DNA from 2 places in the Lysinibacillus sp. IITD104 genome. Region 2 is predicted to be linked to the other one. Evidence: riboswitches for the same ligand, from Rfam matches in the RefSeq annotation. Region 2 holds a riboswitch; the other holds the start of a gene.
The links. Region 2 has a riboswitch for preQ1 ahead of queF (preQ(1) synthase). Riboswitches for the same ligand answer to the same signal wherever they lie in the genome.
Positions count from the first base shown of each region.

Region 1: another riboswitch for preQ1. It lies ahead of V1L66_RS20290 (QueT transporter family protein); the one in region 2 lies ahead of queF (preQ(1) synthase).

Region 1 is NZ_JBAHYH020000001.1:4,016,479-4,020,941, forward strand. It holds gene V1L66_RS20280 (ABC transporter permease) at 1-557, opposite strand, end outside; gene V1L66_RS20285 (ABC transporter substrate-binding protein) at 643-1,665, opposite strand; PreQ1 riboswitch class I at 1,987-2,031, shown strand; gene V1L66_RS20290 (QueT transporter family protein) at 2,038-2,520, shown strand; T-box leader at 2,589-2,788, shown strand; gene trpB (tryptophan synthase subunit beta) at 2,847-4,010, shown strand; gene V1L66_RS20300 (long-chain fatty acid--CoA ligase) at 4,053-4,463, opposite strand, start outside.
Region 2 is NZ_JBAHYH020000001.1:67,734-72,196, forward strand. It holds gene V1L66_RS00315 (hypothetical protein) at 1-77, opposite strand, end outside; gene V1L66_RS00320 (S8 family serine peptidase) at 160-2,283, opposite strand; PreQ1 riboswitch class I at 2,592-2,638, shown strand; gene queF (preQ(1) synthase) at 2,766-3,266, shown strand; gene queC (7-cyano-7-deazaguanine synthase QueC) at 3,371-4,030, shown strand; gene queD (6-carboxytetrahydropterin synthase QueD) at 4,034-4,463, shown strand, end outside.

The DNA of each region.
Region 1 (4,463 bases), 3.9 Mb from region 2:
AGCCCGACCTCTGTCTTTAAGAACCAGTCTGCTATTAACTTAATTAAAATCGTGATGATTAATACAACAATCAGCACACTCCATGTACCTGGTACATGCTGAAAGCCTATGCCTTTTAATAGGTTATTAAGAGCAGCATCGATCCCTAAATTGCTCCAAAAAGCTTGAAACTTCGAAAAGATGGTTTCAGAGTTTAATAGTGGAATATTCGGGCGACCTATCGTATTTTCTGCAGTTAACCCCATGATACGTAGATTAATCGAGTATAAAGCAATCATCATTAAAATCCCTGATAATAACGGATTAATCTTTCCCTTCGTGTGAAGAATTCCTGTTATACATCCAGCAATAAATCCAGCAACAATTGCCACTAAAGTCGCTAAGATTGGGTGGTAGCCAAGCAAAACCATTGTTGCTGCCGTTGCCGCCCCTGTTACAAAGCTTCCATCAACCGTTAAATCCGGAAAATCTAACACCCGAAATGTTAAATATACACCAAGTGCCATAATTGCATAGATGATTCCTTGCTCCACTGCGCCAAATAATGCTAAAAACATCGTTGAATCATCTCCTAAATCTCTTTATTATTTATATCGCTTGTAAAATGAAGATAAAGCGGGGATAGTTCTCCCCCGCTTCGTTTTACTGTTCTAGAATTTCGGCACCCCAAGAATCTTTAATTTCGATTCCTAAATCATCTGCAACTTTTTTATTGATTAATAGTTTCAGATTTTGTGGGTATTGTGCGGGTGTATCGGCAGGTGTAGCTTCACCTTTTAAAATTTTCACAGCCATTTGACCCGCTTCATAGCCGATATCAAAATATTCAAAACCATAAGCGGCTAAACCGCCACGTGCCACAGAATCCAGTTCTCCTACGATTAATGGTAGTTTATTCGTATTGGCAACATCAATTACCGATTCTAATGCAGAAACTACTGTGTTATCAGTAATAATATAGAAAGCATCTACTTTACCAATTAGAGATTCTGTCGCTTGTTTTACATCTGCTGAAGTGGATGCTGATGCTTCTACCACCTTTAAACCTTGTTCATCCATAACCTTTTTCACTTCTGAAACTTGGGCAACTGAGTTTTGCTCACCTGCATTGTAGACCATCCCTACCTTTTTCGCACCAAGTTCTTTTAGGAATGCTACTGTTTTAGAAATCGTTTCAGGATGTAAATCGATTGTGCCTGTAATATTTTTCCCTGGCTTTTCCATTGAGTCAATTAACTGTGCACCAACAGCATCTGTAACCGATGTAAAAATAATTGGAATATCACTTGTTGCTGTTGCAGCGGCTTGTGCAGAAGGTGTAGAGTTTGCAAAAATTAAATCTACGTTTGCACTTACTAGATTGTTAGCAATCGTTGTGTTAAGGCTATTATCCCCCTGTGCAATTTGTGGATCGTAGTCAACTTTTAAGCCTGCATCTTCAATTGCTTTTTTAAAGCCTTCCGTTGCTGCGTTTAACGATGGATGCTCAACAATTTGAGTAATCCCGATTTTATATGTTTTATCATCTGCATTTCCGCTCTCACTTGCATTGTTTGATTCATTTCCTTTTGAATCTGTTGTACCTGAGCCACTGCTACCACAAGCAGCAAGAAGCAACACTAATCCAAAAAGAAGGAATGACAACTTCTTTACATTGCTTTTCACAAATAATCCCCCCGATTATATTCTCGAATATCTATCGCACTTTATCCAAACAAAGTGTGAATGTATCGCTATATTATCGTTATTATCGAGCTCCGTCAACAACATTATGAATGTTCTGACTTTTAAAAGTGACAAAATATTTTAGTTTTTCATTTAATTTGGCGCTTTAAACCGCTAAACTACGCTGTTTTAGTTATTCGATTTCTTTTTTCAACATAGTAAAAAATATTTATGACAATTTTGCGACGATAGGACATTATAGACAAAGTCTGACATTTGACTTCTACTAGATATCTATAATAAAATATTTACTTGTGTGAAAGCACCGTGGTTCGTAACCATCCCACGAAAAAAAACTAAGGAGAAATGAATATGAAGATAAAATTTTTAGCAGCAAGTGGTATCATTGCGGCTCTCTATATAGCTGTAACCATGCTTGTTGCACCATTTGGTTTTACAGAGGTTCAGTTCCGAGTTTCTGAGATGTTTAACCATTTAGTGGCCTTTAATCCACGCTTTGCCGTAGGGATTATTATTGGAGTATTGATCTCTAACCTATTTTCACCACTTGGCATTTACGATTTAGTGTTTGGTGTAGGTCATTCAATGATTACACTCGGACTGTTTATTTTAATCTGCAAATTTGTCAAAAATATTTGGGCACGTTTAATTATTAATACATTGCTCTTTACATGTACTATGTTTATTATTGCCTTTGAGCTGAACTTGGCTTTAGAGCTACCATTCTTTTGGACTTGGCTAACAGTCGCGGCGGGTGAATTTGTTGTATTAGCTGTAGGTGCACCGATTATGTATGTATTAAACAAACGCCTTCACTTTAAAAGTTTGATTTAACTGACGGGTCTTTTTAGATTCGTCTTTTTTCTTGACACTATTCTGAAAATACTCTACAATTCTTTCTAATAAATGCAAGGAAGAAGAGTAGTAGCAAGCATTGTTACTTCAAGAGAGCTGGTGGTTGGTGCAAACCAGTAGTACAAACTTGTGAATGGACTTCAGAGCAGCCTTATCAAATGTAAGGCCGTTTCGCTCCCCGTTACCGGAGCAGGAAAGCGCGCAAAAATTGCGAATGAAGGTGGCACCACGGTTACTCGTCCTTTTTATAAGGGATTGGAGTGGCTTTTTTTTTGGAAAAATTAGCATAGAGGAGTCGAGGAAAGATGAGTACAGTAGTAGAGAAAAAGGGATATTTCGGTGAATTTGGTGGAAGCTTTGTTCCAAAGGAGCTTCAAAATGTTTTAAATATACTAGATGAGAATTTTCAAAAGTATAAAGAAGATGATGACTTTAAACAAGAATTAGATTACTATTTCCGTGAATATGTCGGTCGTAAATCCCCTCTTTATTTTGCAGAAAATTTAACAAAGCAATTAGGTGGCGCAAAAATTTATTTAAAACGGGAAGACCTTAACCACACAGGCTCCCATAAAATCAATAATGTATTAGGACAAATTTTACTAGCCAAACGTATGGGCGCAAACCGTGTAATTGCAGAAACTGGTGCAGGTCAACATGGTGTAGCAACAGCTACAGCGTGTGCCATGTTTGGAATGGATTGCACGATTTATATGGGCTTGGAGGATACAAAACGTCAGGCATTGAACGTATTTCGCATGGAACTTCTCGGCGCAAAAGTCGTAGCGGTTGATAAAGGGCAAGGCCGCTTAAAGGATGCAGTAGATGAAGCATTTGCTGACTTGGTAGAAAACTATGAAACAACCTTCTATTTATTAGGTTCGGCAGTTGGACCACATCCCTTCCCATCAATGGTTAAACATTTTCAATCAGTGATTAGCCGCGAAAGTCGTGAACAGATTTTAGAAAAGGAAGGAAAGCTGCCAACAGCTGTTCTTGCCTGTGTAGGAGGCGGTAGTAATGCAATTGGGGCATTTGCTGACTATATTGCAGACGAAGATGTTCGTCTGATTGGAATAGAACCGGATCAAGCTGCTACCTTAAACGAAGGAACACCAGGAGAGCTACACGGCTTCAAATGTTTAGTTCTTCAGGACGCAGAAGGTAATCCACTTCCTACCTATTCAATAGCAGCTGGTTTAGATTATCCAGGTGCTGGGCCTGAGCATAGCCATTTGAAAACAATTGGCCGTGCTGAGTATGTGACCGTGACAAATGAAGAAGTTTTAGAAGCCTTCCAAGTACTTTCTAAGGTAGAAGGTATTATTCCTGCTCTTGAAAGCTCACATGCAGTTGCCCATGCTCTAAAATTAGCACCAACTTTATCACCTGAGGAAAGCATTATTATTAATATCTCTGGTCGTGGCGATAAAGACGTTGAACAAGTTTTCCACATGTTAGCTAAATAATAAAAAAAGAGCGACTTCCATTTATGGAAATCGCTCTTTCACCTATACCAATGATTTAGGATAAATTTCAGCTACATTATCTCGCAGCTTCGCTTTCAGGAATTTCCCGACAGATGTCTTTGGAATTTCTTCTAGAAATACGACTGCATCTGGTACCCACCACTTGGCAAATTGATTTTCTAAAAAGGTAAGAAGCTCTTGTTCAGTTACTGATTGTCCCTCTTTCAATACAACACAAGCTAAAGGACGCTCCTGCCATTTAGCATGAGGCATGGCAATGACAGCTGCTTCAAAAACTGCATCATGCGTCATTAGTGCATTTTCCAAATCAACAGAGGAAATCCATTCCCCACCTGATTTTATAAGATCCTTTGTACGGTCCGTGATTTTAATAAAGCCATCCTCTGTTCGTACTGCAATATCACCAGTATATAACCAACCATCTCGATAGGC
Region 2 (4,463 bases):
TTTAACACTTGCTCACCAACTAGATTAAATGTTGGCTGGTCGACTGTAACAGTTGCATCACCAAATGATTTTGTCACATCAATTGATACGTTATAATTACCGCCGTTCCCCTTTATATCTTTTACTAAAACTTGTTTCGTTACGGAAATATCCTGGTCTTTAAGTGATTGTGGACCAAAAGTAACAAGTAACTGTCCCTTTTAAGTTTTCTGAAACAGCTCCTGTTCCATCTAAAATTGCACTATCCAATGCATAGGCAAGAATTTCTGGATGTGCTGCAGCATAAGCATTTACACGACCTGCACCTTGAGAGAACACATCGTATTTTGTTTTATCTAAAACCTTTGCTGTATTAGAAAGCGCCACTTTTATGTCGAACGCATTCCAATCAGGATTTGCTTGTTTAAGTAATGCAACAATACCTGTAATATGCGGTGTTGCCATAGAAGTTCCTGTTTTACGATCATATGCCTCTGCATAATCTGCATCAGGGAAATCCTTTTTATACATTGGAATCGTTGACATAATGTTTGTTCCAGGTGCACTTACATCTGGTTTAATGTCAAAGTTTGGTGTAGATGGTCCACGGGAACTTGAATCGTTTACTTCATCTCCCAGTGTCTTTGTGGAAGTAAATTGACTAAAGCTAACTTTTCCAGTTCCACCGGCTAATGCAGCACGAATTGCATTGCCGTCCGTTTGGGACATATCAAATGTTGGTAGAAAAGCAAAGGAATCACCCAGGAATGTACCTGAAATATTAGGTGCATTTGTTCCCCCAGCAAAGTTATGAATAATTGTGGCGACTGCCCCATTTGCCTTTGCATTTGCAATTTTATCAACAAATGCGATACTGCCACGAGAGATCAATGCCACTTTACCTTCTACATCGATTCCCTCATAGTCTTTTACTTCTCCGTTTCCAGGAATAGCGACTAGGTCAAATTCTCCTTGAAGCTGTGTTGCTAAATCCCTTCCAAAAGTTGTTCCCATTAATGGGAGCTGTTTTGTTAAGTTGTAGTCACCAACTGTAACATTCACTTCACCGTTATACATTGTTTCAGGATTTGTTGTGTTACCGACAGCAATGCCTAAACGAGCAGTTGCAGGCGTGCCCATTGTTCCTCGATTTGGGCCAGAGTTCCCTGTTGCAATTACTCCGATTGTTCCAGCCATCATTGCATTATTAATAGCAAATGAACCAGCATCCGTTTCAGAGTTAGCCCCCCCACCAAGAGAAAGGTTGATTATGTCCATTTTTTCTGTTACGGCCGTTTCAATTGCTTTAACAATACCAGATGTAGCCCCACTTCCATATGCACCAAGAACACGGTAAGCATAAAGGTCTACTTTTGGAGCAATTCCTTTAATGCCGAAATTGTTAGCTCCAATTGCTGCAATGGTTCCAGCAACATGGGTACCGTGAGAAGTATAGAACGAGCTTCCTTTTTCATTAAATTCAGGTGTTCCGGCAGGACGCTCAGAAGGCAATGTTTCCGATGCATCGTCATCTGCCCGAGGCTTTGTGTAAGTTGATGAATTTGGAATGAAGTTTTTCCCGCCCTTGTAAATTCCAGCAAACTCGGGGTGATCTGCGTCAATACCAGTATCTAATACTGCCACCTTTATACCTTGTCCTTCAATTCCTTCCTTCCAAAGCTGTTCGATGCCGAGGAAAGAAATACTTGTATTCATTTGAGCCTCTAATTGATCTTCCTTAATAAGTTCTGATGATTTCATTGTATTGTCTTCTGATGCGTAAACAATCGCATCAGGCTCGATTAATGTAATTCCTTCTATTGAAAGCAGCTTCGGGAGGTCATTTGCTTTCACAGTTGCTGCAAAGCCGTTTAAAACAGTATCAAATGTGTAGCCTTGAGTCATTTGAACATTTTTAGTAGCTAATTCTTTTTTTACTTGTGCTTGTTGAGATTTTACATTTGAACGAACTTCATTTGCTCGCGCATTAGAGAACTTTTGGCCTTTCACTTGGCTTATTCCTTGCTCTAGTGCCACAGGCTTTTCAGATAAATGTACGATGACAGCAACTTCTTGATTGCCTGATACATTTTGTAAGCTTTCGTGAAGAGTTGGACCATCTTTAGACAAGCTTAGCTGTTCAGCGATAGCCGCCTTTAGTTGAAGTGTGCTTTCACTTTGACTATCCTGCTTGAATGGTTTCGATTCTTCAGCATTAGCACTCGATAATGGAACCAATAGAAAAAGCACCATAACGAAAGCTATCATACTACTTAAAAACTTCGTAAACTTAAACTTTTTCAAATCTCATTTCTCCCTCCACTCTTAATTATCACACTTTTCAGTTTAGTGCGATAATTCCAATTTATCACAGGTGAGATAATTCGAATATCGGAATATTAAAAAATATCAAAATATTGATAATTAGTATGACTTTGTCAAAAATGAATTAATTCTATTTTCCTAGTAATTTAATAAAAAAGTAGAACTTTTAAATGATAAATGACTTACAGTAATCATCCTTTTTATCATTTAAGAGTTTTGTAAAAAATCTATTTGACGTTCTGTATTATTTTTTGTACGATATGGAAGAAAAGAATGCCCGGACTAAAACGGGAGAGGTTCATAGCTGATACCCTCTATAAAAAACTATGGAAACATGACAAATATGCCATGTCCATATCGGACGTGGCTTTTTTTATGTTTTTACTTATGTTTTAATAGACTGAATTGGTGATGCCTCTCTTGAAAAGTGTTGGGAAACATTTTACAAGGAGGTTTTTTTTATGTCTGGCAGAAGTCATGAAGAAGGATTAAAGGATTTGACCCTATTAGGTAATCAAGGTACAAAGTATTCCTATGATTATGCACCTGAGGTATTAGAGGCAGTGGATAATCTTCATGCTAATCGAGATTATTTTGTTAAGTTTAATTGCCCAGAGTTTACTAGTTTATGTCCGCTTACAAATCAGCCTGATTTTGCTACGATGTACATTTCGTATATTCCAGATAAAAAAATTGTTGAAAGTAAATCACTAAAGTTGTATTTATTCAGTTTTAGAAATCATGGCGATTTCCATGAAGATTGCGTAAATATCATTATGAATGATTTAATTACACTACTTGATCCAAGATATATAGAGGTTTGGGGAAAATTTACTCCACGTGGGGGTATCTCGATTGATCCATGGTGTAACTATGGGAAGCCAGGAACGAAATACGAAGAAATCGCCAATTATCGTTTAATGAACCACGATCTTAATCCAGAAAAAATTGATAATCGATAAATGAAGCAAGAAAGAGGTTTTTAGCTACCCTCTTAAAAAAACTAAGAAGAAAGCAGCACTTTTTCTTAGAGTGCTGTTTTTTCGATATAAGGGAGTCTTTATAGATGAAAAAGGAAAAAGCAATTGTAGTATTTAGTGGAGGTCAGGACAGCACAACTTGTTTGTTCTGGGCAAAAGAACGCTTTGAAGAGATTGAGGCAGTAACTTTTGATTATGGTCAACGGCATCGTCTTGAAATTGAATGTGCAAAGGAGATAGCGAGTGAACTTGGTATCAAGCATCATATACTTGATATGTCACTTCTGAACCAGCTTGCTCCGAATGCATTGACACGACAAGACATAAAGGTGAAGGACGGAGAAAATGGTGAGCTCCCATCGACTTTTGTGCCTGGTCGCAATCTCCTTTTTCTTTCATTTGCGGGCGTTTTAGCGAGCCAAGTAGGAGCGAAGCATATTGTAACAGGTGTTTGTGAAACTGATTTTAGTGGCTATCCGGATTGCCGTGATGTCTTTATTAAATCCTTGAATGTAACATTAAATTTATCGATGGATGATTCCTTTGTGATTGATACTCCGTTGATGTGGCTGAATAAGGCACAGACATGGGAATTAGCTGATCAGCTTGGGGCACTTGAGTTTGTACGAGAAAGAACGTTGACTTGCTATAACGGTGTCATAGCAGATGGCTGTGGTGAATGCCCAGCATGTAAATTGCGAAATAAAGGGCTTGATGAGTATTTAAGTTATAGGAAGGAGTCTTAAGACATGTCAGATTTTAAAATCGTTGAGAGACTCCAGAAAATGGATGTGGATATTCAAAGAAATCAATTGAAATACCATGCAAAGCGTGTCCTCATCAGCAAAGAATTTACCTTCGATGCTGCTCATCATCTGCACCATTATGAGGGGAAATGTAAAAATCTGCACGGTCATACCTATCGAGTTATATTAGGGCTGAGTGGCTACACAGATGAACGTGGTTTGATAATTGATTTTGGCGATATAAAAGAAATATGGAAACGAAAAATAGAGATTCATTTAGATCACCGTTATTTAAATGAAACACTTCCGCCCATGAATACGACAGCAGAGAACATTGTTGTGTGGATATACGAAAAGTTGACTGAGGCCTTGCTTGATGAAGGATATAACGGTGCGCGTGTAGAGTTTATTAAACTTTATGAAACTCCGACAA